Regions from separate parts of the Aeromonas sp. MR16 genome, predicted to be linked through region 2. Evidence: predicted binding sites of a transcription regulator. Region 2 holds the regulator's gene; the other holds the start of a gene.

Region 1 (15,587 bases), on a different contig from region 2:
CAAGGGATTGGGCATGCGGCTTGGCGGGATTGCCATGTCTCTGTTGTTTCTGATGGGAGTTGCCGCACTCTATTATCAGGACTACGCCTCTGTCGGGCGTAACAACAACGTTCTCTCCAAGGAAATCGTGCCAGCCAACTATGTGAGTGGCCTCTTCAAATACGTCAAGAGGAACCTGTTCACGACACCGACTCCCTATTTGCAACTCGGTACCGATGCCCATGTGGTTAGCATGAGTGACAAGCCGACTCTGATGTTCCTGGTGCTGGGTGAGACGGCACGTAGCAAGAACTATTCTCTCAACGGTTACGAGAAGCCGACTAACTATTTCACTGCGCAAGAGCAGGGGCTGGTCTCTTTCAAAGACGTCCGCGCTTGTGGCACCGCCACTGCGGTTTCCGTGCCTTGCATGTTCTCCAACATGACCCGACGAGACTATGATGAAACCTTGGCCAAGTCGCGGGATGGGGTGCTGGATGTGCTGCAACATGCCGGGGTGTCCGTGCTGTGGAAGGATAACAATAGTGGTTGCAAGGGGGCTTGTAAGAATGTGCCCACCATCGTAATCGAACCCAAGCAATTCCCTGCTCTTTGTGACGGGGACACATGCTACGACGAGGTGCTGTTACAGGGGTTGGATCAGCAGATCGCCGACATGAAGAGCAAGCAGGGCGACAAGCTGGTAGCGTTTCACCTGATAGGTAGCCATGGGCCCACCTACTATCGCCGCTACCCCACCACCGATCGCTTCTTTGTTCCGGACTGCCAGCGTAGTGATATCGAGAACTGCAGCAACGCGGAGCTGGTCAACACTTACGACAACACCATCCGTTACACTGACAAGGTGCTGTCCCAGCTCATTGCCAAACTCAAGACGCTCGAGAGCCAGTACAACGTGGGGCTGGTCTATCTGTCGGATCATGGCGAATCACTCGGCGCTCTGGGGCTCTATCTGCACGGCACCCCCTACAAGTTTGCACCGGATGATCAAACCAAGGTGCCACTGCTGACCTGGTTCTCTCCCCAGTTTCAGGCAGATCGCCAGCTGAACATGGATTGTCTGCAGCAGGAGGCGGGCAGCAAGCGCTTCTCTCACGATAACTTGTTCCACTCCATGCTTGGCATTATGGATGTGCAGACCAAGGTCTATGAGGGGGGGCTGGATCTGTTCAAACCCTGCCGCGCCCAGAGTGTGCAGAACACCACCACACAAGCATCCATAGCGCCGTGACACAACTATCACAAAGAGTTTTGGTACTGCTGGCAGTTGAGGTCTATCGCTGACAGCAGTAACCACTGACTGAGTATGAAGGGGGGGCATCCTATTTTGCTGTCTGAATTGACCCCCCATCAGAAACGGTAGCTGGTCATCAGTCCCGCATAGTGCTCCTCGGGTAACAGGACGGGCGCCAGGATCCAGCGATCGGTGATAAAGGCGCCTATCGCGGCCCCCAGCGCATTGGACCCTGCATCAAGGGCAGAGAAGTCCCCCTTTCCCGTTGCGCGTTCAATTAACTCCCCGGCTACCCCAATGCCGGTTGAGATGCCAAACCCGATCCATCCCCGATGTGCCGAATAGCCATAGTAATTGGACAAGGCGGTGAACCCCGCCCCCATTGCGGCCCCCCCAATAGCGTGGCTCAGTTCGCTGTTGAAGCTGTCATTCGCCTGCGCCCCTGTGCTCAACAGGAACAATATGACGCCGGTATGTATCGCTTTCATCATGCTCTCCATGCACTGCTCTAGTGTCGCCTGTTTTCGTCCACAGCGTCCTAATCCAGTGTAAGCCAGGCACGGCATTGATTCCCGAATCCTGATGGACTAGGCGGACCTCATTGAGTGCTCGGTGTGATCTTATCACCCTATATCAATCGTTCCTCGGATAGCGGGGACGTAACTCATTTCACACCCATTAGAACTTCCGCACATTCCGCAATTATTCCCTGTTATCAGCAAGATATGATTTTCATCTGGGGCCTTAATCCTCTCTTAAGGAATATCCCCCACTCTGTGATGAAGGGCTATTTGTCTAACCGTAGGATCAGGTGAACTATGTATACCAACACCAATAATCCAGCCAACAAGGTACCCGAGATCACATTGATTTTTTGGTTGATAAAGATGATGTCGACGACCGTGGGGGAAACAGCGGCCGATTATCTGATCTTCAACCTGCATCTGGGGCTAACGACGACATCCGTATTGATGGGGGGCATGCTGATCGCCACTTTGCTGATACAACTGACGTCAGCGCACTACGTTCCCTGGAAGTACTGGTTGGCGGTGGTGCTGGTAAGCATTTTTGGCACTCTTGTGACAGATAATTTGACCGACCAAATGGGAGTGCCATTGGCACTTTCAACCAGCGTTTTTACGGTGGTGCTATTGATCACCTTCGGCATCTGGTATGCACAGGAAAAAACATTGTCTATCCGCGCCATTGATAGCCGTAAACGCGAGCTTTTTTACTGGGCAGCCATCCTTGTTACCTTTGCCCTGGGGACTGCGGCGGGGGATTGGGTCTCTGAGGGGATGGATATCGGCTATATGAATACCACTGTGCTATTTGGCTCCTTGATTGCCGCCACGGCGTTCGCCCATTACCGGTTAAAAATGAACACTGTGCTGTCATTTTGGATCGTCTATGTTTTGACTCGCCCATTAGGCGCCTCCATCGGAGACTGGTTATCACAATCCGAAAAACATGGCGGCCTTGGCTTCGGCGTTACCAGCACCAGCCTCGTATTCTTTGTGTGCATCTTCCTACTGGTCGCTTACCAATCCGTACCGACACGGCAGCGGCAATAATGGATCTGGACAGGCAAAGAGAGGCCTGCCCATGTCTGCTTGGACTATCGCCTTACCACCGGTAGTTCCCCAAGATCGGTGGTATAGCGGGGGCTGAGTTGCTCCCGTTTCATCGTCAATTCCCTGGGGTCTCTCCCTCTTGCTGCAAAGTAGACTTTCCCCAGCCGCCCCTGGTTAATCTTGTCGATCACCTGCATCAGTGCCTCGCTGCGGGGATCCTGCTGCGGGTCAGCGAAAAGATCTCCCTGGTGCATGCTGACCGGGGTGAAATCGGCCAGCATGACGCCCCCCTTCATATAGCGGACATCATCCCGCCAGATCCGGCGCAGCAGCGGTTCAACCAGTGCCAGCAGGTCACGGGTATCTGAGGTGGGGGTCTGCAACCGGGTCGATATCTGGTTGCCGTAGTAGGTCTCCCGCTCCGATAAGGGGCTGCTCCTTATAAAGAGGGTGACGTGGCGGCACCGTTGCCCCTCGGCCCGCAGCTTCTCGGCAGCCCGCTCCATGTAGCCGGCCAGTGCCTCCCGCATGGGGACAAAGTCGGTGATGCGCTCGCCGAAGCTCCGGCTGCAGATGATCTGCTGCTTGGCCTGGACCAATTGCTCCAGCTCGGCACAGGGGATCCCCCGCAGCTCCTGCACGGTGCGCTCGACGACGACGCCATACTGACGGCGCAGGCTCTTGGGGTCGGCCACTACCAGGTCAGCCACAGTGTTGATGCCCTGGGCCGTCAGTTTGGCTGTCAGTTTGCGCCCGATCCCCCAGACTTCCTCAACCGGGGTGATGGCCATCAGCTTGGCGCGGCGCCCCTCATCACGCAGATCCACCACACCGCCGGTGGCCGGCCACTTCTTGGCGGCGTAGTTCGCCAGCTTGGCGAGAGTCTTGGTGGGCCCGATGCCGACTCCGACGGTGAGACCGGTCCATTGCTGCACTCGCTCGCGAACTTGGCGGCCATAGGCCATCAGGTCGCCAGCCCAGAACTCCCCGAGCTCGATGAACGCTTCATCGATACTGTAGACCTCCACCGCCGGCGCCATGCTCTCCAGGGTCGTCATCACCCGGTTCGACATGTCGCCGTAGAGGGCGTAGTTGGAGCTGAACCAGATGCCTCCCTGCTCCTCGTAGAGCTCGCGGATCTGGAAGTAGGGCACCGCCATCTTGATCCCCAGTGCTTTGGCCTCTGGGCTGCGAGACACAACGCAGCCATCGTTGTTGGAGAGCACGACTATCGGCACTCCTCTGAGGTCGGGGCGGAACAGACGCTCGCAGGAGGCATAGAAGTTGTTCACGTCGACCAGGGCAATGGCGGTTGGCATGGCTACCCTCGCCGGGTTTTGCGCAGGACGAAGGTGACGACGCCGAAGATATCCAGCTCCTGCCCTTCTTGCGGGTAGATCGGCGGAAAGTCGGGGTTGCCTGGCAGCAGGGCGGGGACGGGCTGCACCTGCAGCTTCTTGACGGTGAACTCACCATCCAGGCAGGCCAGCACGATGTCGCCGTGGCGAGCTGTGATGGCGCGGTCGATGATCAACATGTCGCCGTCATTGATGCCTTCCCCGATCATGCTGTGGCCGCTGGCTCGCACATAGAAGGTGGCTGCCGGGTGGGAGACGCAATGTTGGTTGAGGTCGATGGTCTGTTCCACATAGTCCTGAGCCGGGGAGGGGAACCCGCAGGCGGCAGGGGTGAGGAACAAAGGGACCTCGATGAGGAGTGCATCGGAGTTGTGGGAGAGCATGGCAATCATCACTGTATGAACATACAGTTATTCTATCTGAGGGATCCGGAAAGATCACTGGTCGGCGATCGGGTCTTGGCAAGGCAAGGGGGTTCGCGGCCAATTATGCTTGGCAGAGGCCGACCTGGTGAGTTTGGGCTCTCATACGACGGAGGGGCTGCACATGTGCATCAACTACATCCCGACCACCAAGGCGGTGCTGGTGGAATACTTCGGGGTTGATGACCCTGGGTTCGACTGGAAGGAGGAGGTGTGGCAGGACTATCAGGCTCCGATCCTGATCCAGCGTGATGGCCGGCGACAGGCGCTGATCGCCAGCTATGGGCTGGTGCCGAAGAGGAAGGTGCAGCCAGGCAACAAGCACTACACCACGATGAACGCCAGGGCCGAGACGGTAGGGGAAAAGCCGACCTACCGCCATGCCTGGCTGCAGGGGCATCTCTGCCTGGTGCCCATGACCTGCTTCTTCGAGCCCTGCTACGAGAGCGGCAAGGCCGAGCGCTGGCGGATCAGCATGGCCGACGGCACGCCCTTCGCGGTGGCCGGCATCTGGCGGGCATGGCAGGAGGAACAGGGCTACACCTTCAGCTTCTCCCAGCTCACCATCAATGCCGACACGCACCCACTGCTGCGGCGAATGCACAAGCCAGGGGACGAGAAGCGTAGCCTGGTCATTGTGTCGCCGGATGACTACGACGCCTGGCTGGGGTGCAAAGACCCAGAACTGGCGAGAACCTATCTGATGCAGCAGCATGCTGAGCGGTTGATGGGAGGGCCGATGCCACTTGTACGCCGGGGCTGACGTTAGCTCAGTGTTAGCCCGCCTCAAAAATGAATAAGGCTCGCATCGCTACGAGCCTTGCTGTATCTGGTGCCGGAAACAGGAGTCGAACCTGCGGCCTTCGCATTACGAAAGTGTGCGCGTGTGCTCAACATCAATTAGCTAGCTAAGATCCAAAGGAGTCACTCTTGGCTAGGCGAGTTTATCAGGTTGTTTCAATACAGGCAGGTCCTTAGTGATTGTTACGCCTGCACTCTAAAATAGCCTTTCACAATATCTCCACGCGAGGGAACAGTAGACCCTCGGTTTGAAACCAGAAGTTAACCACTAGAAAATCAAATGGGGGTATATATGGGGGGTTGTAATTGATGTGATGAGTAAGTGATTGAATAAATTCATTTATTTTATTAAAAACGCCGGTCATCGAGCGGCCTTTTTTATGTCCGTGTCCCGTCCTGAATATGGTTTACACCTTTCCCCCCAATAAATGGAGAGCCCGATGGGACAAGGTGTGAAACGGACACCGCGCGATTACTCGCTGACTCAAGGCAGGGTCGGAGCAGGTCACGCCGGTGGCTCCGGAGCAAGTCTGGGTCGCCGACATCACCTATCTGCCAGCCAGGAGCGGGCCGCTGTACCTGAGCCTGGTGACGGATGCCTACTCACGCAAAATAGTGGGTCATCACGTGCACGAGGGGATGCATGCCGAGTCGGTGGCGATGGCGTTCAAGAACGCACTGAAGCAACGATGTGGCGGCGGGGAGCTTATCCATCACTCGGACCGCGGCGTGCAGTATTGCTCGGGGTTGTATCAGTCATTGCATGAACGGTACGGGGTGAAATGCTCGATGACGGATGGCTATGACTGTTACCAGAATGCACTGGCGGAGCGGGTAAACGGGATTTTGAAAGGTGAGTTGCTGTTGCAAAGCCCGCAGGACCTGGCGCAAGCGCGGGAGATGGTGCGTGAGGCGGTGGATATTTACAACCTGGAGCGACCTCACTTGGCATTGAAATACAGAACCCCCGATGCGGTACATCGGGGGTTCTGAGTCACGTGAAGCTAGACGAAAATGTGTAAACCTATTTCAGGACTAGACACCGCATTAAAGTGAAAAGATGATTTTGACCGGTTCGGCCCGATGTTTCCTCGCGCCCCCTTCTGGCCACTGCCTTGATGGTATAGGAGTGGAGCCGATGGGGGGCAGGGTGCTACCTTGTGCCACTGGAGCGTCGGCGGTGGGCTGCAAGCCGTCATGTGAGCGGCATTGACGGAGGATGGACGGATGGATCGATTAGGGGCGATGGAGGTCTTCGTGCTGGCGGTGGAGACGGGATCCTTCTCGGCGGTGGCCCGCCGGCTGAGCCTGGGTCAGCCTGCGGTGTCCAAGCAGATAGCCCAGCTGGAGGCGCAGCTTGGCAGCCGGCTCTTGCTGCGCTCGACCCGTGGCCTGACCCCGACCGAGGCAGGAGAAGCCTACTATCAGCGCGCCAGGCAGATCCTCGATGACATCAGGGAGGCGGATGCCATGGTGGCGCAGTGCCGCGGTGAGCTGAGCGGTCGCCTGCGGGTGAGTGCCCCTGTCACCTTCGCCCGTTTGCACATCATCCCCCATCTGACCGCATTTATGGGCGCTCATCCCGGGCTCGAGATCGAGATCCTGCTGGACGATGGCAACGTCGATCTCATCTCGGCCGGGATCGACGTCGCCCTGCGGCTCGGGGAGCAGGCGGACTCGGCGCTGGTTGCCCGCCGCTTGTCCCACTGCGCGCGGCGGGTTCTGGGCACGCCGGCCTATCTGGCGGCCAGGGGTATGCCGACGTCACCCCAGGATCTGCAGGAGCATGACTTGGTGATCTACAGCCCCAAACCCGGTCTGGGCCAGCAGTGGTTGTTCTGTCGGGGGGAGGAGCAGATCGCATTTGCCGGGCGCGGACGACTGACGGTCTCCGCCGCCGAGGGCATGCGCGCCGCCGTGCTGGCGGGCATGGGGCTGGCCGTCAGCTCCGAGTGGATGTTTGCTCCCGAGCTGGCCAGGGGGGAGGTCGTGCCCATCCTTGCCGACTGGCAGTTGCCCCGGCTCGAGCTGTGGGCCCTGTTTCCCGCCGGTCGCCAGCTCAGTGCCAAGTCCCGCGCCTTCGTGGCGTTCGTGGCCAGCCTGCCCGATCTACAGCTGGCAGCCCATTCCCCTCTGGAATAGCTGTTATCGCGCCGGGCCTGCTACTGCCGTGCCCCGCTCATGTTTAGGCTGTGCTCATCTAGACCGTGCCTGGCACGGCGTTCAATCAGCCATGAGGATAACCACATGAGTGCATCTCTATCCACCCAGCCAACCAGGGCGTCAGCAACCCTGCTCAGCCCCGGGCTTATCTTCGCCATGGCGCTGTCGTGCGGCCTGGCGGTGGCCAACATCTACTACAACCAGCCCATGCTGGCGGTGATGGCGCAGGATTTTCCCGGCCAGTCCGCCATTCCCATGATCGCCATGCTGACCCAGCTCGGCTATGCCGCCGGCCTGTTGTTGCTGGTGCCGCTCGGGGATGTGCTGGTGCGTCGCTGGCTCATCGTGGGGCAGTTTGTGCTGATCGCGCTGGCTTCCCTGCTGGCGGCCATGGCCACCGGCCCCGGTATGCTGATGTTGGCCTCGGTGCTGCTTGGCATAGGCGCCACGGCGGCCCAGCAGATAGTGCCGGTGGCGGCGATCCTGGCAACACCCGCCAGACGGGGTGCCGTGGTCGGCAGCGTGATGAGCGGGCTGCTCGGCGGGATCCTGCTCAGCCGTACCCTGGCGGGCGTCATCACGGCCTATGGCAGCTGGCGCGCCATGTTCTGGCTCGGGGTGCCATTGGCCCTGTTGGGGGCGCTGTTGATGGCCAGAACGATCCCCCTTGGCTTGCCGCGCGCCAACCTGAGTTATGCCAGGCTGCTGCGTTCGCTCATCGGCTTGTGGCGTGAGGAGCCCAGCCTGCGCCGGGCGACCCTGACCCAGGCCCTGCTGTTTGCCTCCTTCAGCGTCTTCTGGACTGTGCTGGCTTTCTACCTCGCGGCTCCCGAATACCGGCTCGGGTCCGAGGTCGCAGGCCTGTTCGGGGTGATCGGGGTCGCAGGGGTCGTGGCCGCGCCGCTGGCTGGGCGGATGGCCGACCGGCGGGGGGCGAGAGCAGTGGTGCTGGTCGGAGCCTTGCTGGTGGTGCTGGCCTGGATCTGCTTCGAGGCATGGCACTCCCTGCTCGGGTTGGCTCTGGGGGTCATACTGCTGGATCTGGGGGTACAGAGTGCCCTCATCGCCCATCAACAACTGATCTACGGCCTGCGGGAGGAGGCGAGGGGGCGGGTGAACACCCTGTTCATGACGGGCATGTTCCTCGGGGGCACGCTCGGCTCGAGCCTCGCCATGCTGGCCTGGCAACAGGGGAACTGGGTCGGGGTGAGCGGCGTTGGACTGGTACTGGCCTTGCTCGCGCTGCTCCTTGGGGTGGCCAGCAAGGGAGCAAGTTCGGCGGCCTCATGAGGCGGCACGATACTTCAGAGACACAGAGACGAGAAAGGCGACCCTGAGGTCGCCTTTTGCATGCAGTGACTGTCGCCGACTCAGAGCACCATGGCGGCAATCCAGCCGAAGATGATGAGCGGGATGTTGTAGTGGATGAAGGTGGGCACCACGCTGTCCCAGATATGATCGTGCTGACCGTCGGCATTGAGGCCCGAGGTGGGGCCCAGGGTCGAGTCGGAGGCGGGGGAGCCCGCATCCCCCAGTGCGCCGGCGGTTCCCACCAGGGCGATGGTCGCCAGGGGGGAGAAACCGAGGTGGATGCACAGCGGCACATAGATGGTGGCGATGATGGGCACGGTGGAGAAGGAGGAGCCTATCCCCATGGTGATGAGCAGGCCCACCAGCAGCATCAGGAAGGCGGCCAGGCCCTTCTGATCGCCGATCACCCCGGAGACGGCCTGTACCAGGCTCTCCACCCCGTGGGTCTCTTTCATCACGGCGGCGAAGCCGGCGGCGGAGATCATGATGAAACCGATGAGGGACATCATACGCACGCCCTGGGTGAAGGCATCCTGGCTCTCGCGAAACTTGATGACGCCGCCACAGGTGAAGATGACGAAGCCCGCCAGCGCACCCAGTACGATGCTGTTGGTCATCAACTGCAGCCCCAGTGCCACGGCGATGGCCAGCAGGGCCACCCAGATGTGGTTGAGGTTGAGCTCCACCGTCTCCGGCTCGGCGGCCAGGATCTTATCCAGATCATATTGGCGCGGCTTGCGATAGCTGAAGAAGACCGCGATCAGCAGGCCGATGAACATGCCGAGCACCGGAATGGCCATGGCCAGCGGCAGCTGGCTGTGCTCCACCGGCACGCCGTTGTCGATCAGGTTCTTGGCCAGGATGTTGTTGAGGAAGATGCCACCAAAGCCGACCGGCAACAGCATGTAGGTCGCGGTCAGGCCGAAGGTGATGACGCAGGCCACCTGACGGCGATCGATCTGCATCTGGGCCATGACGTGCAACAGCGGCGGGATCAGGATGGGAATGAAGGCGATGTGCACGGGGATCAGGTTCTGGGAAGAGATGGACACCCCCAGCACCGAGGTGAGCAGCAGGCTCTTGACCCAGAGGATGCGCGAGCTGCTGGCATCTTTCCCCAGCTGGCTTATCACCTTGCGGGCCAGCAGATCGGTGATCCCGGAGCGGGAGATGGCGACCGCGAAGGCCCCCAGCATGGCGTAGGAGAGGGCGATCTCGGCACCACCACCCAGGCCACCAGTGAAGGTGCTGAGGGTATGCTCCAGTGAGAGCCCGCCGATCAGGCCGCCGACGATGGCGCCGATGGCGAGGGAGACCACCACATTGATCCGCAGCAGGCTGAGCACCAGCATCAGCGCCACCGCGATAACAACAGGATTCATTTGTTTTCCTTATAGTTTGTATTGCTGTCTGTCTTCTGAAAGGCAGCTAGTTTGCGAAAAACGTGACAAATGTCTAGTAAAAAATCAGGCAAAAAGGCTATCGGGCAGCATCTTGTGGCACAAAGTTGATCGGCGCCGGGATTTGGTCTGCCAGCCGCGCCAATACTGGCTTCTGGTCAAACCAGCCTGGTCGCCACAGCCTCTCTTTTTTGCCCCGATAGACAGCAAACAGGCTGCCATGGGGCAGCCTGTTTGGGCGGGGTCTGGATGCCCTCAGGCATCCGCCTCCTCTGCGGGCATCTCATCCGGGTTGGCCGGCGGCCAGCCACCCAGACTCTTCCAGCGATTGACGATGTGACAGAACAGCTCGGTGGTGCGTTCGGTGTCATAGAGGGCGGAGTGCGCCTCTTTATTGTCAAACGGAATGCGGGCGCTCTGACACGCCTTGGCCAGCACCGTCTGCCCCAACGCCAGGCCCGAGAGGGCGGCGGTATCGAAGGTGGCGAAGGGGTGGAACGGATTGCGCTTGAGGCCGGCACGCTCGGCGGCGGCGGTCACGAAACCGTGATCGAAGGTGGCGTTGTGGGCGACGATGATGGCCCGGCCGCAATCCTGCTCCTTCATGCCCTTGCGCACCCCCTTGAAGATCTCGGTCAGCGCCTCTTTCTCGCTGACGGCCCCGCGCAGCGGATTGAAGGGGTCGATGCCGGTGAATTCCAGCGCGGCCTTCTCCAGGTTGGCACCTTCGAATGGCTCCACATGAAAGTGGAAGATCTGATCGGGCATGAGCCAGCCCTGCTCATCCATCTTGAGGGTATAGGCGGCGATCTCCAGCAAGGCGTCGGTGCTGGCATTGAACCCGGCGGTTTCAACATCGATGACGACGGGGTAAAAGCCACGAAAGCGGCCCTTGAGGGTGTGAACGGCGTCGGTCATGGTATCTCGGTCGGCATAAAGTAAGGCGCGCATTATGGCAAAAAAGCACGGCCTTGTCCCACCCGCGCGATGAGGCGGTTCATTCCAGCGCCATGCCGCCGGCCCGCACCATGGGTCTTGGGACCCCGCGATGGGCCCGATGCGGCCATGCCCGACTTTCCCCGCTTTGTTGCTAAAGCTTGCCAGCCCCCTGCCGATAGTTAATCCGAGATCGTATGGAGGGCAAGCCGTTGAATGCTTGGGTGTTAGGGTTGGTCAGCATATCCGTGAGTATGCAATTGCAGGCGGGGGTCACCGAATTTGGTGCCGGCCTGGATCAATCCGTCTGGCGGTTGACCTCGGACAGCCAGATCGAATGTCGCCTCGAGCACCCCATTCCCCGCTGGGGGACCGGGGCCTTCGTCAGCCGCGCCGGTCGCAAGATCAACCTGGACTTCGAATTGAAGGGGCAGCGCCCCCAGGCACGCACCCAGCGGGTGAGCCTCGGCATCATGCCGCCCATCTGGCGACCGGGCGTGGCTGGCCGGGAGATCAGCCAGCTGCAGCTATACCAGCAGTTCGATGGTCTGGTGGCCGGACAGACCGCCTGGACCATGCTGGACGAGCTGGAGGGGGGGCGCATGCCGACCTTCCAGTACCGCGACTGGTATCGCCAGGACAGGCCGGTGCGGGTGTCCCTCTCCTCGGTCAACTTCAGGGTCAAATACCAGGCCTTCATGGATTGCCTGAGCGGTCTGCTGCCCTACAGCTTCAACGACATCGCCTTCAGCGTGCTCTCCTACGACAAGAACAGCGATGCCCTGTCACCGGCCTCCAAGCGGCGGCTGGCGATGATCGGTGACTACGTGAAGGCGGACAAGAGTATCGACGTGGTGGTGATCGACGCCTACAGCGACAGCTACGGCGGGCGCTGGCCCAACCAGAAACTGTCCGAGAAGCGCGCCGATGCCATCAAGCAGGTGTTCGTGGACCTAGGGATAGAGGAGGGCAAGATCTCGGTGGAGGGGCACGGCGAGAAGCAGCACGTGGCCTCCAACGAGACGGAAGGCGGCCGTGCCAAGAACCGGCGAGTGGTGATCAACATGGGCCGCAACGGCACCATCTAATAGGCAGCGAACCCTGCTGCCTTGTCACGTTTTAGTATCGTCTTATGTTGTAAAATATTTCGGTGGTGACATATTGCACTGCATTCCAGGGGCCATCTCCCGCATCTCCTGCCATAGTGGTCGTCCCTCCTCCCTGATTTACGGGTATAAAAAATGCCAGTCGGCTGGGCCGACTGGCATTTTTTTCACGATAACGCTGGCTTATCTGGTCAGTTATTTAGCCAACGATTCCGGCAGGTTCTCGCGGATCTTGCCGAGCATCTCTTTGAGGACGCGCGGGTTGGCGACCACGATGTTGCCGGAGTTCTCGTAGTTGTGACCACCCACGAAGTCGGTGACGATGGCGCCGGCTTCCTTGGCCAGCAGCTCACCGGCTGCGCTTTCCCAGGGCTTCAGGCCGATTTCCCAGTAGCCGTCGATGCGACCGGCGGCCACATAGGCCAGATCCAGTGCAGGGGCACCGGCACGGCGGATGTCGGCACACTCGATGAACATGCTCTGGAACATCTTCAGGTAAGGTTCGATGTGGTGCTTCTGCTTGAACGGGAAACCGGTCGCCAGCACGGTGCCGGCCATCTCTTTGGCCTTGCCCACACGGATGCGGTAGCCGTTCAGCTGGGCGCCATTACCACGGGTAGAGGTAAACAGCTCATCGCGGATCGGATCGTAGACGACGGCTTGTTCGGTCTTGCCCTTGACGCGCAGGGCGATGGAGACGGCAAAGTGCGGAATGCCTTTGACCAGGTTGGTCGTGCCATCCAGTGGGTCGATGATCCATTGGTAATCCGGATTGGTACCGGCGATCTCACCAGACTCTTCAGCCACGATGCTGTGTTCCGGGTAAGATTTTTTGATGGTATGAATGATGGCCGCTTCGGCTTCACGGTCAACGTTGGTCACGAAGTCATGGCTGCCTTTCTGGATAGCCTCGATGTTCTCAGGCTGGGAGAAGGCTTTTACTACAACTTGACCGGCGTTGCGCGCAGCGCGCACGGCGATATTCAGCATCGGATGCATAGGTTCACCACTGGATGTTAAAGAACGGGGGATAAAAGGACGCGGTATCTTACCAAGATATTCTGGAATGGCAACCGTTATCCGCATGGCAGCGCCGGGGGCGACTGCCAGATCTGACGGCTCCAATAAAGACTCTTTTTGGTCTAGTCTTACTGCGGCAGTCGAATAACAGGCTGCGGTGAGCATAGGGATATGAACCATGAATCTGTCATTAGTCAGTCAAAAACCGTCAGCCGCGACGACCCTGGGTGTGCTGGCTGCGCTGCGAGCCTCCAGCGGATATGGGGACTATTTCAGCGAGGTGCGGGTCGCGCAGCCAGGCCAATGGCAACCGTCGAAGGAAGAGGCGGCCATCTTGTTGCTGGAAGGGGATGATGACACTTGGCCCGAGTTGGCCTGGTCAGCCAGCGGCGACCCCCTGGGATTACCCGTATTGCCGCTGCTGGTGCACCGCCTGGATGACAGTCTTCCTCAGGGGCCGGACGTCAGGGATCCGCGTTTCTACTTTGTTTCCAATGGTATAGTACTGGATGAGGCGGCGCTGGCGGATCCCGCCTGCAGCCACATCCTGCAGAGCAAGCTTGAGTCCTATTTTCCGCTCCTCTCCCGTCTCACCCTGCTGCGACAGCGCCAACCTCTGGGTCTGCGCAACTAACCTCTGTTCCTGATGCTGGACTATTCAAACGGCGCAATATTTGTCATAACAGACCGATATTGCGTCGTCCTGATCGCGTCCATGCCCGAGATTTTGCACGATGATGACAAACGAACGCCCTGTCCACGGAGAATGAGATGAAGGTGTATGAGTTGAGACGTGCCCCCAACGCCCGCCGGGTCAGGATGTTTCTGGCTGAGAAGGGGGTCGAGATGGCCTACCAGCAAGTGGATCTGGGAGCCGGCGAGAATCTGAGTCCAGCGTTTCTGGCCAAGAATCCGGCGGGACGCATCCCGGTGCTTGAGCTCGATGACGGCACCCATATCAGCGAGACTCTGGCCATCTGTCGTTATTTTGAAGAGCTTCATCCCACACCGAATCTGTTTGGCAGCACACCGCTGGAGCGGGCAACCATAGAGATGTGGAGCCGCTTCATCGAGTTCAATCTCTGGCTGCCCACCGGCATGGCGTTTCGCCACATCACGGGGTTTTACAAGGACAGGGAGACCACCTTCCCCGAGTGGGGCGAGGAGTGCAAAAGGAACGCCCAGACGTGGTTTGACAAGCTGGACGCCCGCCTCGCAAAGGTCCCCTATATCGCTGGTGAGCGCTTCACCATCGCCGACATTCTGGCCCTGTGCACCATCGACTTTGGCAAGGTCGTAGACTTGCGCATAGCCCCGACCCAGTTTCATTTGCAGGCCTGGCACGAGCGGGTCAGTGCCCGTCCCAGCGCCAAGGCCTGAATCACAAGGAGTCCATCATGATCGATCTCTACACCGCCGCCACCCCTAATGGCTTCAAGGTCACCATTGCCCTCGAAGAGCTGGGACTGCCCTACCGGGTGATCCCCCTCGATCTGTCGGCGCTGGATCAGAAGAAACCCGATTTCCTGGCGATCAACCCGAACGGCCGCATTCCGGCCATCGTCGATCGGGATAACGGTAACTTCGCCGTGTTCGAGTCCGGTGCCATCCTGCTCTATCTGGCAGAGAAGGCGGGCAAATTGCTGCCGCAAGATCTCAAGCGCCGCTCCCAGGCGATCCAGTGGCTGATGTTCCAGATGGGGGGGGTGGGTCCCATGATGGGGCAGGCCAACGTCTTCTATCGCTACTTCCCCGAGAAGATCCCGGCGGCCATCGAACGCTACCAGAAGGAAGGGCGCCGCCTGTTCGAGGTGCTCGACGCCCACCTGGCCCACCACGAGTATCTGGCGGACGAATACAGCATCGCCGACATCGCCACCTGGCCCTGGGTCAGGATCCACGACTGGAGCGGCATTTCCATCGATGGTTTGCCTCATCTGCAGGCCTGGATGGCCAGACTGGATGCGCGCCCTGCTTGCCAGAAGGGCATCACCATCCCGCCGCGCAAGGAAGAGACGCCGGAAGAGGCGGCCAAACGGGTGCAGCAGATGATGACCCGCTGAGTGAAAGAAGGCCCCGAGAAGGGGCCTTTTTATTGCTTTTTGTTCTGATTGTCACAGCAAAAAATCTACTTTCCCACACGGCGAATGCCCCTTGTGATTGGTCATGCTGGCCTCTGTGATCGCCTTTTGCTCCCCACATCCATATCAATCGAAGACAAGAAAATAGTTCCATCGGATTTATTTGTTATGTTATAACAAG
Region 2 (15,587 bases):
AACTGGCTGCGCTGATCTGTGTCAACGACGAGCTGGCGGCGGGCGTGCTATTTGAATGCCAGCGCCGCCATCTGAGCGTGTCGGGCAAGCTGGCCGTCGCCGGCTTCGACGATCTGGATGTGGCGCGCGTCTGTTACCCGGCGCTCACCTCGGTCAGGATCCCCTATCACCAGATGGGCCAGGAGGCGGCGGCATTGATCCTGCGTCAGCTGGCGGGTGACGAGGTGGCGGGCATGGCCCTGGCGTTGGATTTTCAACTGCAAAAGCGTCAAAGCACCTGATTAATGACTACAAAAAACCGAGAGGCAAGCATGTTCAAGGCTCTGTTACTGGAAAACCAAGATGGCAAGACTGTCCCGACCCTGACCCGGTTGGCCGAGAGCCAGTTGCCGGAAGGGGACGTGCGGGTGGCGGTGAGCCATAGCTCCATCAACTACAAGGACGGGCTGGCCATCACCGGCAAGGGCCGGATAGTGCGCCAGTGGCCGCTGGTGCCGGGGATCGACTTCGCCGGTACCGTGCTGGAATCCGCCGATGCGCGCTATCAGGTGGGCGATCGGGTGGTGCTGACCGGTTGGGGCGTGGGCGAGGGCCACTGGGGCGGCATGGCCGAGCAGGCGCGGGTCAAAGCCGACTGGCTGGTGCCGCTGCCGACCGGGCTGGATGAGCACCAGGCCATGTGCATCGGCACCGCCGGCCTCACCGCCATGCTCTGCGTGCTGGCGCTGGAGGAGGCGGGCATCACACCCGCGAGCGGCGAGGTGCTGGTGACCGGTGCCGCCGGTGGGGTGGGCTCGACCGCCGTCGCCCTGTTGGCTGCGCTGGGATATAGCGTCGCGGCCCTGACCGGTCGTCCCGAGCAGCAGGGCGAGATGCTGAGGGCGCTCGGCGCCAGTCGCATAGTATCGCGCAGCGAGCTGCTGGAGTCGGCCAAGCCGCTGGAGAAGCAGCTGTGGGCCGGTGCTATCGATACCGTCGGCAGTCAGGTGCTGGCCAAGCTGCTGGCCCAGATGAACTACGGCGGCGCCGTGGCGGCCTGCGGGTTGGCGGGCGGCTTTGATCTGCCGACCAGCGTGATGCCCTTCATCCTGCGCAACGTGCGCCTGCAGGGGGTGGACTCGGTGATGTGCCCGTTGGCACGGCGCCAGCAGGCCTGGGCACGGTTGGCGCGGGATCTGCCCGCCAGCTTCTTCGAACAGGCGGTAACCGAGATAGGACTGGAGCAGGTGGTGGCCACCGCCGAGGCCATTACCCTGGGCCAGGTGGCGGGTCGTACCCTGGTCAAACTCTGAGCAACTCCACTGGCGAGCCCCATTTTTCTGGATAGACTTTGAAGGCCGGTGCACTATCCAAGGAGAATGAGCATGGGTGAACAGACGCCGGATTACGAGCTCGACGATGATTGGGAGCCGGAATCCTGGGAAGATGAGCTGGAGGAGCTGGATGACGAGGGTTGGCAAGACTTTGACTCTCTCGACGATCAGTAAACCCCGGTGAAACGTACGGGCGGGCCCAGGGGCCCGCCCGATTTTTTGTGTATTCAGCGGGATGCGGCTTGGTGGGGGTTGTCGGGCTGGTTAGAATGAACTGCTCAAATGGCGCTGTGAGAGGAGGAACCCTCGCCGCGCCGCAGGACGGATAACCAGCGTCATGGACGCTCAAGGATGAATATGCGCTTACTCGTCATCATGCTGTGTGCCGGCCTGCTCGGGGGTTGTGTCTCCAACTCGGACGATCCCTGCGAGAAGGTATGGGCCGATGTGGGGGAGGGAGACGGCAAGCTGGGCTTCACCGCCGATCGGGTGGAATTCCATCAGACCCAGTGCGGGACCAAGGTGGATGTCGCCATGTGGCAGCAGGGTCGTCAGAAAGGACTGGCCTGGTACTGTCGCCCCGAACACCTCTATCTGGCCGGTCGATCCGGGGAGGAGTACCGTGGCGTCTGCCCCAATGACGTGCAGGCCCGTCGCCTGTTCGAGCAGGGCCGCCAGGGCTGGACCGATCAATAAGAGGGCCGGCCTCCTCAGGAATGACAGAGGCGGGGAGAGAGGACCAGATGGCCTACTCCTCCTTCCCCTTCAGCCGCAGCGGCTGGCACAGATACTGTTTGTCGTTGGCGCTGCGGGCACACTTGCCACACACGAATTTGGGCTTCTTTACTATCTTGCGCAGCGCCTTGAGCTCGAAGGGGATCTCATTACGGCGCCATTCACACAGCGTCTTGTGGCCCATGATGATGACTCCCTCGACAACGAATGGGGTAAATCAGATGAGCCGGGTGCGCTGTCGGCACTGCGCTCATTCCGCTTTACTGGTAGAGATACTTGGTGAAGATGAGCTCGCGTACCGCCTTCTTGCCCGTCTCCTTCACCAGCAGCTCATTGACCCGGTTCTCGCACTCCTTGCGCAACTCTTCCCGGCTCACCAGTGACTTGATCTGATCGCCGGTCTTGCTGCCAATCAGGCGGATGATGGCGTCGCGGATCAAGGGGTCATGCTGCTCTAGCAGCTTGAGATCGGCGGCATTCTCAGCCATCAGTTCTACCGTCACTCGCACATAGCCCAGGGTTTTGCCATCTCCCAGGTAATTGGTGATGATGTCCGGATCCAGCGCATGATAGGCGAATCCCGGCTGGACGGCGGCGGAGGCCGGACCGGCGGCCGCTTCCTCGTTGGCGAAGGCGTGGGTATTCAACAGGGTACAACCCAGGGATAACATCAGCAGAACATTGGCGATCTTCATCTAGATGGCTCGGCAGCGACGGGTGCCCCATTTTTGATGCTGTCATCGGGGCCGTCAAGCACGGATGTTCTTACAATTCTCCATTGATTTACGGATAATAAACCGGATTTTAACCTGACAACGGAAATCTCCGGATGGTGAAGCTGTGAAGTCCGAGTTGACTGTTCCCCTCATCCAGCTCGCGCCCTGGCGGGCTCCCGAGCAGTGCGAGCCCCCAGAGGCGCTGCGTCCCTGGCTGCTGGAAGCCGATTCCATGACTCGTCGGCTGCGTCGCTACAATCGCCAGCTGTCGGTGCAACTGCTGGGCAATCGCCCTGTATCGCTCGGCGCAGACGAGCAGGCGCTGGTGGCGGCCGAGTGCCCTCAGGGCCTGTGCCGCGAAGTGATACTGCACGGGGATGGCGGGCCGGCCATCCTGGGCTGGACCCTGTTTGCCGAGGCGGCATTGCAGGGGGGCGGTTTACATGATCTGGGTGAACAGCCTTTGGGTGAACGTATCTTCTGTCATGAGCCTGCAAAACGAGATCATCTGTTGCTGGCATGTTTCGAAATCCTGGCCAACCCCTGGTGTCCGGCCGCCATCGTCTGGGGACGTCGTTCCCGTCTCTATCTGGGGCAGTGGCCCTTGCTGGTCCACGAACTCTTCCTGCCCTCGCTATCGTCCAACCCGCTGCCATCGAATAAGGAGCCGGAGTGAAATTGTTAACCAAGGAGCGGGGACTGGCCTATGTGCAGTTGGCCCGCATCGACAAGCCCATCGGCACCCTGCTGCTGCTGTGGCCGACCCTGTGGGCACTCTGGCTGGCGGCCGGTGGCCTGCCGGATCCCTGGATCCTGATCGTGTTCGTGGTGGGGGTCTTCCTGATGCGCTCCGCCGGTTGCGTCATCAATGACTATGCGGATCGCAACTTCGATGGTCACGTGAAACGCACCGCCGGACGGCCGCTGCCCATGGGCAAGGTCGCGCCGCGCGAGGTGCTGGTGCTGTTCGCCGTGCTGGCCCTCATCTCGTTCGGCCTGGTGCTGACCCTGAACCCGCTCACCATAGGCCTGTCGTTTGCCGGCCTGTTGCTGGCGGTCTGCTACCCCTTCATGAAGCGCTTCATTCCCATACCGCAGCTGGTGCTGGGGATGGCCTTCTCCTGGTCCATTCCCATGGCCTACGCGGCCCAGGCCAACGCGCTGCCTCCGGTGGCCTGGCTGCTGTTTCTCGCCAACCTGCTGTGGACCATCGCCTACGATACCCAGTACGCCATGGTGGACAGGGACGATGACCTCAAGCTCGGTCTGAAATCGAGCGCCATCCTGTTCGGTCGCCAGGACAAGCGGATCATCGGCGTGCTGCAGCTGGCGACCCTGCTGATCCTGCTGCTGGTGGGCCAGCTGATGGCGCTCGGCTCGGGTTACTACTGGGGCTTGCTGGGGGCGGGGGCGCTGTTCGTCTATCAGCAGCGGCTGATCCGGGAGCGGCAGCGAGAAGCCTGCTTCAAGGCGTTCCTTAACAACAACTACGTGGGGGCGCTGGTGTTGCTGGGGGTGGCGAGTCACTACCTTTGAGTCAGCGCGGCGCCACCGCGTGCTCACCCCGGGGTGAGCAACATTTGTGAAAAAGGCCGCATCTTGATGCGGCCTTTTTATTTCCAGTTATTGCTTGTCAGCCGGCGGCTATGAGGGTTGCCTCGTTACGGCATCAAGTCCGGTTGCCCGCTTCGATGGTGCGCCGGATCTTGGTGCTGAGCAGCGGCACTATGTTGTCGGCCAGCGCCTGGAAGCGGCCCAGATCCGGCTTGCAGCCCGTATCCAGATAGCCTTCGCTGCGCAAGGAGTGGATCAGGGTGCTGAACAGCTTCTGGTCGAAGAACTCGGGGGCGTTGATGCCGTGCAGGGTGCCGAGGCGCTCCGCCATCATCAGGCCATCCGCCTCCAGCTGCTCCGCCTCGATATAGGGCTGGGCCAGCACCCGGGTCAGCACGATGGCGTAGCGTTGCAGCGTTTCCTGAATGCTCTCCGCCAGCAGCAGCAGGCGCATCTGATTGACCGGGTTGACCCAGTAGCCGCTCTCACGCTCCTCGATGAGCTGCTGGCGTTGCAGTTCGGCCAGCAGGGCATCGACCAGCGCCGGCAGTTCGTCCTCCTGGTAGCGCAGGAACAGCTCCGTCTTGAGCAGCGGATAGATGTCGACGCAGCGGGCGACGATCTCGCCGCGGGAGATCCCCTCGCAACGCTCGATCAGGGCTGCCACCAGGGAGGGCAGGGCGAACAGGTGCAGGATGTTGTTGCGGTAGTAGGTCAGCAGGATCGCCTGATAGCGGTCCAGGCTGACTATCTGACCGAGCTTGTCCTCGCTCACCTCGAACTTGTTGAGCTCCATGGCCTGATCCAGCAGGATCTTGGCGTCTTCGTCCGGCAGGGTGCTCTGCGGGCTGTAGGGCACCTGCTTGAGCAGGTCCAGATAGGTGTTGAGTTGAGCCTGCAGCTCGTCCCGGGTCAGGGCATGGCGCTCGGCGGCCAGCAGGGCCAGGGCGCTCAGGGTCAGGCCGTTGACGGCGGCGGCATCGTTGATCCGGGTCATCAAGAGCTCGGCCAGCTGATTGACGGTGGAGGCCATCCACTCCGGGCGCTCTTCCTTGCCTATGCTCTCCTTCCAGTGCGGTACCTGCTCGCCGAGGTAGCTGTTGAGGGTCAGCGGCTCTCCGAAGTTGACGAAGCCACGGCCATAGTTGCGCAACTTGCGCAGGATGCCGAGCACCTGCAGGAAGCTCTCTTTCTCCTTGCGGCTGCCCTTGAGCTCGTTGTGGTAGGTGTTCACCTCCATCACGTGCTCGTAGCCCAGATAGACGGGCACCAGGGTCACCGGCCTGTCCAGCCCGCGCATCATGGCCTGCAGGGTCATCGCCAGCATCCCGGTCTTGGGCGGCAGCAGGCGGCCGGTGCGCGAGCGACCCCCTTCGGTGAAGAACTCCACCGAGTAGCCCTTGGCAAACAGCAGGTTCAGGTATTCACGAAATACGGTGCTGTAGAGCGGGTTGCCCTTGAAGGTGCGGCGGATGAAGAAGGCGCCGCCGTGGCGGAAGATGGGGCCCGCCGGCCAGAAGTTGAGGTTGATGCCGGCCGCTATGTGGGGCGGCACCATGCCCTGGTGATAGATGACGTAGGAGAGCAGCAGGTAGTCCATGTGGCTGCGATGGCAGGGCACGTAGACGATCTCGTGGCCTTCCTGCGCCAGCTGGCGTACCCGCTCTGCGCCATTGACCGACAGGCCGCGGTAGAGCTTGTTCCACAGCCAGCCGAGGAAAGTCTCGCCGAGGCGGATCAGCCGGAAGGAGAAGTTGGAGGCGATCTCGTCCATGTAGCCGTGGGCGCGCTTCTGGGCCTTCTCCAGGCTGATGCCCTCGCGTCTGGCCTCTTCTTCGATGGCCTGCTGGATCACGCTCGAATCCAGCAACTGCTTGAACAGCAGGTTGCGGTTCGGCAGCTTGGGGCCGGTGGCGGCCAGCTGCTGACGGCTGAAGTGGATGCGCGCCACCCGCGCCAGCTTGTGGGCGATGGCCTCGTCGGTGCCGTGCTTGTCCGCCATATGACGCAGGGAGAGCGGCGGGGAGAAGCGCACCAGATTCTCGCGCCCCTTGAGGATAACGATCAGTGCCTTCTTGAGCCGGTTCGGCGCCAGACTGCTGATGATGTTCCAGCCGGAGGCCTCTTCGCCTTCGCGACCCGGGGCGCGGCCCCAGAACAGGGTGACGGGCACGACCTGGATATCCAGCGCCGGATCCTGCTTGTGCAGATCCAGCAGCTGATGAAATTCTTGCAGGAAGGGGAGCGGCTTGGTGCGTTTGCCAAACAGGGGCGGTGGCCGATCCAGGCAGACGTAGCGCGGCAGCAGCTGACCATTCAGCTCAAGGGGCGTGAAGGGGCCGGGCAGACCGAGATCCTCGCAGCACTGCTGCAGGGTCATCAGATCGGTGATCGAGCTGGTCTTCAGGGCATAGACAATGGGTCTGGCCGGGTCCAGATCCAGTTCCGCGATGGGGTTTTCCGGCAGGCTCTTGTGGTTGACCAAGCCGCTGACCGGCCATTGCAGAATGGCTCTGGAAATCTTCTGTCCGATGGACATGGGTGTCTGCTCTCCAAAAAAATGCGGCGTGAGCATAACAAATCACCGCTGGCTTGTCGCCGAGAGGTACGATGAGTGGCGCTACAGATCAAGGATGGGCCATTTTGTGAAAGAAGTGCGACAAGGGCACGACAAATATCAGCAACGCCTTGCCTTGGCCACAGCACTGTATATACTGCCAGTGTGCTGTATAAAAAGACAGGTGCCCATGCTATGAAACCCCTTACTCCCCGCCAGGCTGAAGTGCTGGAGCTTATCAAGGCGAACATGAGCGAGACCGGTATGCCGCCGACTCGTGCCGAGATCGCCCAGAAGCTTGGTTTCAAGTCGGCCAATGCGGCCGAGGAACATCTGAAGGCCCTGGCCAAGAAAGGGGTCATCGAAATCATGCCCGGTACCTCCCGCGGCATCCGTCTGCTGATCGAAGAAGAGGAAGCCGCACCGGAAGAAAGCGGCTTGCCGCTGATCGGCAAGGTGGCCGCCGGTGAGCCTATCCTGGCCCAGGAGCACATCGAGAGCCACTACCAGGTGGATCCCGCCCTGTTCCATCCGCGGGCAGACTTCCTGTTGCGGGTACAGGGAATGAGCATGAAGAACATCGGCATCATGGATGGGGATCTGCTGGCGGTGCACAAGACCCAGGACGTGCACAACGGTCAGGTCGTGGTCGCCCGCCTCGATGAGGATGTCACCGTCAAGCGCTTCCAGCGCAAGGGCAGCCAGGTGTGGCTGCTGCCGGAGAACGAAGAGCTCGCGCCCATCGAGGTGGATCTCGCCAGCCAGCATCTGACTATAGAGGGACTGGCGGTCGGCGTGATCCGCAATGCCGACTGGATGTGAGATGCAGGCATGAGCTCTGATAGACGGCCTCCTTTGGGAGGCCGTTTCGTTTCTGCTGTTTGCCCCGAGCTCTGATACCCACCATTTTCGTCGCCATCCTCTGTCGCAACAGAAAGCAGCAAAGAGAGCGCAACTAAAGAGAGTGCCGCCACACAGCTGGCATTTCGGATATATCCTTTGATGAGGCACGGTACGCCGTTACCGGGCCACGGGATCTGCCATGATCCGGGTTGTTGCCTGAACCGGCCAGCATAAGGTCGCAGGGATGCATCACTGGCACCGCCAACGCGGTGTCGGGTAGAAGGGAGAGTCGTCAGGGGGCTCGCAGTCCATGACCTGGAACGACTCAGTCAGTACGTGACTGTGTTTTGCCTGTCATCCTGGCAGGACACTAGTTGACGTGGCCTGTTGAGCAAGGAGGACAGGTATGGCTTCAAGCTCGCCATGGGATCCGGGTCTGGCCGCAGCGCCCGCATCCTCCATCACCCGGTTCATCAAGGGCAGTCGGATGACGTGGTTTTATGCGCTCTGGGTCTATCACAAGGGGAATGGCTGGACCATCTGGCTGGGGTGTCCCAAGGACAAGATTGTCCACCTGGTTCGTCTGTTTCGCCGCCACCACGACATAGGATTGCCCAATGCACCCTGGGTGGCCCCCGTCGTTCCGCTGCACGCCGTGGCCCGGCGCCCTCAGGCGCAGCACCGGCGGCGACCCTGATCCACTTAGCCAACATTGTGTGTGAGCCCCACCTGATGTGGGGCTTCTGTTTTTTCCCATCTGCGATGAATACTGAGGGCCAGTACCACCCCTTGTTGGGCCTCTTTGTGCCCGATATCCGGACTCCGGGGTAGCCAGAGATAGGAGGGCCCGGGTTACAATGCACCTCCACCGGGCCCGCCCAACGGCTGATTAGACTAGCAAGGCTCTGTTTTATATGATTAAACCACGTTATCCCCTGCTGTTTCTGTTACTGGTCGGCAGCATGATGGTTGCATACAGCTGGAGCCAGCCTTCCCCACCCGAGCAGGCCGACTATTATCCGGTGGGACGGGATATCAATCCTTTCACCCTCACCGACGGCGATGGCAAACCCTTCACCGCAGCCAACCTGGTCGGGCATTGGACCTTCCTGTTCCTCGGCTACACCTATTGCCCGGACATCTGCCCGACCACGCTGGCGGATCTGCGCTCCGTCTATCCGGAACTGCAGCACATAGCGCCTGGCAGTCAGGTGGCCTTCATCTCGGCGGATCCCCAGCGCGATGACAGTGCCCGACTCAAGCAATACACCAGTTTCTTCCAGCCAGAGTTCAAGGCGGCCACCGGCCCTCACAACCAGCTGTTCCCCTTCGTGCGCAACCTTGGTCTCGTCTACTCCATCGTCGATCACGGGAACCAGGATTACCTAGTAGACCACTCGGCCTCGATCGTGCTGATCAGCCCGGAGGGCAAGCTGACGGCCGTGTTCCGCCCCCAGATGGAGCCTGGCCAGGTGCCCCACGTGGCCATGAAAACCCTGGTCTCTGACTTCGCGCGGATAGTGCGGCTGGCCGACCAGTGATGCTCAGGAATGAGACCTGCCCATGCTGATCCCGCACTGGTTGCGCGATCCCCGGCGTCACAGCGCCGTGTTTGTACTTGCCCTGCCGATGGTGTTCTCGAACGTCACCACCCCGTTGCTCGGGCTGGTGGATACCTGGGTGATCGGTCATCTCGGTCAGGCCTGGTTTCTCGGCGGCGTCTCGGTCGGGGCGACCCTCATCAATCTTCTGTTCTGGCTGCTTGGCTTCCTGCGGATGTCCACCACAGGGCTGACCGCACAGGCCTACGGGGCTGGCAGTGCCGAGGGGCAACTGGACACCCTGGCGCGGGCCTTGGGGCTGGCGATCGGCCTGGGAATGGCGCTGTTGCTGCTGGTGTTACCCTTGCTGCCGGCCCTCATTGCGCTGAGCGGCGGCTCCCCCGAGGTGCAGGGCTATGCCGCAGAATATGTGTCGGTGCGGATCTGGAGCGCCCCGGCGGCCCTGTGCAACCTGGTCATCATGGGTTGGCTGCTGGGCATGCAGGACGCCCGCAGCCCCATGTTGCTGCTGATCCTGAGCAACCTGGTCAACATGGTGCTGGATACCTGGTTCGTGCTGGGCCTGGGCTGGCAGGTGAAAGGAGTGGCCGCCGCCTCGCTGCTGGCGGATTACAGTGCGCTGGGGGTCGGGCTCTGGCTGGTGAGCCGCCGGCTGCGCCACCTGTCTGTGTGGCAGGGGGCCTGGCAGCGCTGGTGGCAATGGTCAGCGCTGCGGCGCCTGCTCGGTCTGAACCGGGACATCTTCATCCGCTCTCTTTGTCTGCAGCTCTGTTTTGCCTTCATGACGTTGCAGGGGGCCAGACTGGGGGATGTGGCGGTGGCCGCCAATGCGGTGCTGCTCAACTTCCTGATGCTCATCTCCTACGGGCTGGATGGCTTCGCCTATGCGGTGGAGGCCATGGTGGGGCGCGCCATCGGGCGTCGGGATCGGCAGGGACTGCGTGAGGCGATCGTACTCAACCTGGGCTGGGCCCTGCTGATCGCCCTCGGCTTCACGCTGTCGTTTGCATTGGGGGGGCAGCTGCTCATCACCCATATCACCGACATCCCGGCGGTGATCGCCGAGGCGAGCCGCCAGCTGCCCTGGCTGGTGGCCATGCCGCTGCTGGCGGTCTGGTGTTTCCTGCTGGATGGGGTCTTCATCGGCGCGACCCGTGCCCGGGAGATGCGCAACAGCATGCTGGTGGCAGTGTTTGCCGGTTTCTTCCCGGTCTGGTGGCTGTGCCAGTCGTGGGGCATCTCCGCCCTGTGGGCCGCGATGGCGGCCCTGATGGCGGGGCGTGGCCTGACCCTTGGCTGGCTATGCTGGCAACTGGAGCGGGATGGCCGCCTGCTGGGTCAAGGCCGGGAACCCGCCTGACGGGATCTCATGGTCTGCGCCGCCTCTGAGAGGCGCAGCGCCGACGGAGGCTAGAGGGACCCCTCATAGCCAAACTGGCGCCAGCTCTCATACACGAAGACCGAGACCGCATTGGCCAGATTCATGCTGCGGCTCTGGGGCAACATGGGGATGCGCAGCCGTTGCTCGAATGGCAGGCTCTCGATGATCTCGGCCGGCAAGCCGCGGCTCTCCGGGCCGAACAGCAGGGCATCCCCCAGGGCGAACTGGACCGCCGAGTGGGCGGGGCGACCCTTGGTGGTACAGGCAAACACCCGCCTCGGTGCCACCGCCGCCAGGAAGTCGGCATAGCTCGGCCAGCGCTTCACCTCGGCAAACTCGTGATAGTCGAGCCCGGCCCGCTTCACCCGCTTGTCATCCCACTCAAATCCCAGCGGCTCGATCAGGTGCAACCGGTAGCCGGTGTTGGCGCAGAGGCGAATGATGTTGCCGGTATTGGGCGGAATTTCCGGTTGATAGAGCACTATGTCGAGCATGGCGGGGTCCTGAGGGCGCAATAAGGGCGCCAGCATACCCAGCGCCCACGGGGATGAAAAGGGGGAGCCTCACGAGATGGGCAGGCGGATGGTAATGATGAGCCCGGTCGGCTGATTGCTGCTGGCCTTGATGGTGCCTCCGTGCTGCTGGATCGCCTCGGCGGCGATGGCGAGGCCCAGCCCGGTGCCACCCGTCTTGGCGTTGCGGGCATCATCGACCCGGAAGAACGGCAAGAACAGCTGTGCCTGCTGCTCCACCGGCACACCCGGGCCATCATCCCGGATGGTCATTACCCACATACGCCCTTCCCGATACCAGTCCGCCTGGATGAACTCGCGGGCATACTTGAGGGCGTTGCGCAGCGGATTTTCCAGTGCCCGCGCCAGCAACTCCGGCCGCATCATGAGCGATTCCGTCGGCAGGGCAGGCAGGCGCAGTTGTTTGCCGTTCTGGTTTGCCTCGAACATGGCGTCGTCCAGGATGGGCTCCAGCAGCTCCGCCAGCGGCAGCAGCACGGGGGCCTCCACATGTTGCTGCACCCGGGACAAGTCCAGCAGATCCCCGATCAGCTTGTCGAGTCGCCCGATCTCGGTTTCGATCCGTACCAGCTCACTGCTGTCCCCCTGCTTGCGGCGGATCAAGGCCTGCGCCAGCTGGATGCGGGTGAGGGGGCTGCGCAGCTCGTGGGAGATGTCGGACAGCAGCTGCTTCTGCTTCTGGATCATGTTCTTGAGGGTATCCACCATGTAGCTGACGTGATCTGCCAGCTGGCCAATCTCATCCTGCCTGCCGAGGTTGGGGATCCGGGTCTCCAGCTTGCCCTGCGCCAGTTGCGAGACCGCCTGCTGCAGCTGCAGTATGGGGCGGGTCAGCCGCCAGGCCAGCAGCAGACAGAGCGGGGTGCTGACCAGCATGGCGATGCCCAGGATCTGGATGGGGTGATCCAGGATCTGGATAAACAGGAACAGGTAGGAGTTTTCGACGTTGAGGCCGAAGTAGACGTGATAGGGCTGGCCATGGTGCTGCATCAGGAAGGGGCCGGCGATGGCCCGCTTGTGCTCGCTGCCCAGCATGGGCTTGGCCGGGTTGTCTGAGTCCACCATGAAGCGGATGACAAACTTGTTGGGCTTGGCGGTGAACTGCAGCTGGCCCTTGGCATCGCGCAGATAGACGTTGTCCACCGGCAGCAGACCCGTGGCCTCCATCGCCTGGGACAGGTTGAAGTCCTGGCTCGGATCCGCCCCCCGCTGCAGCGCCTGCAGGTTGTTGTTCATCCGGCTGACCTCGTGCTCGGGGAGCGGGATGGTATTGCGGGGGTCCAGGGTTGGCAGTATGACCACTGCGGCCATCATCAGTAGCAGTATCAACCAGAACCAAAGGAAAATCTGGGTTGAAAGTCCACCGAGTGAACGGTTCATAGTTATGCCTGTTCCAGCCAGAGGTAGCCTCGACCACGCACCGTCTTGAAGCGGGGCTGGCCATCGCTGCGTTCCGGCAGCTTCTTGCGCAGGTTGCTCAGGTGCATGTCGATGGCCCGATCGAAGGGCTCCAGTTTCTTGCCAAGTACTTGTTCAGAAAGCAGATTCTTACTGACGATCTGGCCAGGGCTGCGCAGCAGGCATTCCAGCAGGCCGAATTCGGTGGCGGTGAGGTCCAGCAGTTGGCCATCGCTGCGCGCCTGTTGCAGGCCGGGTTGCAGCACCAGATCCATGAATCTCAGCTCGTCGGTGCCGCCGCGCTGGGGTTGCAGGCTCTGGGTGCGGCGCAGGATGGCGCGTACCCTGGCCAGCAGCTCCCTGTCGTCGAACGGCTTGGCCAGGTAGTCATCGGCGCCGGCCTCCAGCCCGTCCACCCTGTCCTGGCTGTCACCGCGGGCAGTCAGCATCAGCACCGGGGTCTCATGGCGCTTGCGCAGCTTGGCCAGCATGGCGAAGCCGTTGAGCCTGGGCATCATCACATCCAGCAGCACCAGATCGAACGTCTGCTCGGCCAGCCGTTGCAATCCCTCCTCGCCATCCTCGGCGACCGTGACCTCAAAGCCTTCCAGGGTCAGGATCTCGGTCAGCAACTGGGTCAGCTCGAGATCGTCGTCGACCAGGAGTATTCTGTTCATCTGGGGTCACTCCGTTGATTTTGCACGCCAAACTGACGCTCGGGTCAGGGTATAATAGATTTTTACGCGCCAGAGGAAAGCCGGTTTTGAGCCATCAACAATATTCTCGCTGGGTGACCCTGGCCAGCGTGGCGGCGGTCACCACCGCCACCCTTCTTATCGTCGGCAAGCTGATCGCTTGGCTGATGACGGATTCCTCCAGCCTGCTGGCGTCGCTCACCGACTCCTTCATGGATGTGAGCGCCTCCCTCATCAACCTGGTGGCCATCCGCTATGCCCTGGCGCCGGCGGACGAAGAGCATAGATTCGGCCACGGCAAGGCGGAGTCGCTGGCGGGGCTGATACAGTCGGCCTTCATCTCGGGCTCGGCCCTGCTGCTGGTGATGCACGGCATCTCCTCCCTGCTCAACCAGGTGCCCATAGTGCGGCTCGAGGCCGGACTCTGGGTCAGCGGCGGCTCCATCCTGCTGACCCTGCTGCTGGTCAGTTTCCAGGGTTTGGTCATCCGCAAGACCAACAGCGTGGCCATCAAGGCCGATATGCTGCACTACCGTTCCGATCTGCTGCTCAACGCCGGCGTGCTGCTGGCCCTGGTGCTGGCGGGGCAGGGCTGGTACTGGGCAGACGGCCTGTTTGCCATCCTGATCGGCCTGTTCCTGGTGTGGGGGGCCATTCAGATCGGCTACGAATCGGTGCAGGCCCTGCTCGATCGTCAGTTGCCAGCGGAAGAACAAGCGAGAATAATGGCCCTCTGTTGTGCCGTAGAGGGGGTACATGGTGTACATGATCTGCGTACCCGCCAATCCGGGTCCACCCGTTTCGTGCAACTGCATCTGGAGCTTGACGATCAACTTCCCTTGGTCAAGGCCCACCAGATAGCCGACGAGGCTGAACTGGCCGTGCGCCAGTCATTTGAGCGGATGGATGTGATCATTCACATGGACCCCATCTCGGTGCTGACCAAAGAACAACAAAGCCCTCACCCCGAACAACAGTAGGCTGCAACATGGACGATCTGGTTGCCCAAACGTGGCAAAAAATTCAGCAAGAAGCGCAGAGCATGGCGGCCCAGGAGCCCATGCTGGCCAGCTTCTTCCACTCCACCATCCTCAACCACGGGGATCTGCGCTCGGCGCTCAGCTTCCAGCTTGCCAACAAGCTCGACAGCACCACCATGCCGGCCATCGCCCTGCGTGAGGTGATCGAGCTGGCCCTGCGCAGCGAGCCCGAGCTGCTGGACATGGTGGCCGCGGACATCTGCGCCGTGCAGGACCGTGACCCCGCCGTCGACCTCTTCTCCACGCCGCTGCTCTACCTCAAAGGCTTCCACGCCCTGCAGGGTTATCGGGTCGCCAACTGGCTGTGGCGCCAGGGGCGCCGCTCGCTGGCGCTCTATCTGCAAAACCAGATTTCCGTGGTGTTCGGGGTCGATGTGCACCCGGCCGCGCGGATCGGCAAGGGCATCATGTTTGACCATGCCACCGGCATCGTGGTCGGCGAGACGGCGGTGATAGAGGACGACGTCTCCATCCTGCAGAGCGTGACCCTGGGTGGGACCGGCAAGGAGAGTGGTGATCGTCACCCCAAGATCCGGGAAGGGGTCATGATCGGGGCGGGGGCCAAGGTGCTCGGCAACATCGAGGTGGGCGTGGGCGCCAAGATCGGTGCCGGCAGCGTGGTGATCAACCCGGTGCCTCCCCACACCACGGTGGCCGGGGTGCCGGCCAAGATCGTGGGCCGACCGGAGTGTGACAAGCCCTCCTTCGACATGAACCAGAACATCTAGGGGCTCATGGTCAAGCGCTGGTCAGGCTTTCTGATCCTGGGGATGTGGCTGCTCAACCTGCTGCATCTCTATTTCGGATTCTCCCCCTGGCCGGCGGCCATCGCCGCCTGGGCTGCCTCCTTGCTCACCTGGCCCTGGCTGGTGGGCGCCGCACGGCGTCAGGCACTGGCCCTGTACGGCGCGGCAGCGCTGCTGCTCGTCTTCTCCTGGTGGCGCGGCGCCAGCCTCAGCCCCGGCGACTGGCTGCTGCCCAACATCAATATGCTCACCATGTTTGCCGCCGTCAGCACCCTCAACCTCGCCACCTCCGGTCTGCTGACCGGCACCAGCTCCTGGTCGGGCCGCAAGGGGCTGTGGAGCACCATGGCCAGCCTCAACCTGCTCGGCGCCGTCATCAACCTCTCGGTGCTGTTTATCATCGGCGATCGACTGGAGAAAAACGGGACCCTTGAGCGGCGCCAGATCATGGTGCTGAGCCGGATCTTTTGCGTGGCCGCCTTCTGGTCTCCCTTCTTCGTCGCCATGGCGGTGG

What was found. The regulator LexA, encoded in region 2, represses DNA repair genes until DNA is damaged. The targets are predictions, from matches to a motif close to ANCTGTNTNNNNANACAGNT.
Region 1: a site for LexA is predicted at 4,559-4,578, ahead of umuD (translesion error-prone DNA polymerase V autoproteolytic subunit). Genes of this name have one in related genera too.

What each region holds. Positions count from the first base shown of each region.
Region 1 is NZ_JAKZFK010000016.1:76,142-91,728, reverse strand. It holds gene MM194_RS13305 (phosphoethanolamine--lipid A transferase) at 1-1,231, shown strand, start outside; gene MM194_RS13300 (hypothetical protein) at 1,351-1,722, opposite strand; gene MM194_RS13295 (membrane protein) at 2,053-2,808, shown strand; gene umuC (translesion error-prone DNA polymerase V subunit UmuC) at 2,853-4,127, opposite strand; gene umuD (translesion error-prone DNA polymerase V autoproteolytic subunit) at 4,130-4,558, opposite strand; gene MM194_RS13280 (SOS response-associated peptidase family protein) at 4,713-5,351, shown strand; partial or broken gene MM194_RS13275 (IS3 family transposase) at 5,873-6,382, shown strand; gene MM194_RS13270 (LysR family transcriptional regulator) at 6,617-7,531, shown strand; gene MM194_RS13265 (MFS transporter) at 7,637-8,842, shown strand; gene MM194_RS13260 (Na+/H+ antiporter family protein) at 8,923-10,245, opposite strand; gene rnt (ribonuclease T) at 10,519-11,181, opposite strand; gene MM194_RS13250 (OmpA family protein) at 11,412-12,287, shown strand; gene suhB (inositol-1-monophosphatase) at 12,501-13,304, opposite strand; gene MM194_RS13240 (hypothetical protein) at 13,504-13,959, shown strand; gene MM194_RS13235 (glutathione S-transferase family protein) at 14,097-14,705, shown strand; gene MM194_RS13230 (glutathione S-transferase N-terminal domain-containing protein) at 14,723-15,388, shown strand.
Region 2 is NZ_JAKZFK010000036.1:18,771-34,357, forward strand. It holds partial or broken gene MM194_RS19130 (substrate-binding domain-containing protein) at 1-281, shown strand, start outside; gene MM194_RS19135 (MDR family oxidoreductase) at 312-1,292, shown strand; gene MM194_RS21980 (hypothetical protein) at 1,365-1,487, shown strand; gene MM194_RS19140 (DUF2799 domain-containing protein) at 1,671-2,009, shown strand; gene MM194_RS19145 (hypothetical protein) at 2,062-2,232, opposite strand; gene MM194_RS19150 (flagellar basal body-associated protein FliL) at 2,309-2,743, opposite strand; gene MM194_RS19155 (chorismate lyase) at 2,889-3,440, shown strand; gene ubiA (4-hydroxybenzoate octaprenyltransferase) at 3,437-4,300, shown strand; gene plsB (glycerol-3-phosphate 1-O-acyltransferase PlsB) at 4,434-6,857, opposite strand; gene lexA (transcriptional repressor LexA) at 7,071-7,697, shown strand; gene MM194_RS19175 (hypothetical protein) at 8,125-8,415, shown strand; gene MM194_RS19180 (SCO family protein) at 8,633-9,259, shown strand; gene dinF (MATE family efflux transporter DinF) at 9,282-10,640, shown strand; gene trmL (tRNA (uridine(34)/cytosine(34)/5-carboxymethylaminomethyluridine(34)-2'-O)-methyltransferase TrmL) at 10,691-11,155, opposite strand; gene MM194_RS19195 (ATP-binding protein) at 11,225-12,574, opposite strand; gene MM194_RS19200 (response regulator) at 12,577-13,269, opposite strand; gene MM194_RS19205 (cation diffusion facilitator family transporter) at 13,356-14,267, shown strand; gene cysE (serine O-acetyltransferase) at 14,276-15,055, shown strand; gene MM194_RS19215 (hypothetical protein) at 15,062-15,587, shown strand, end outside.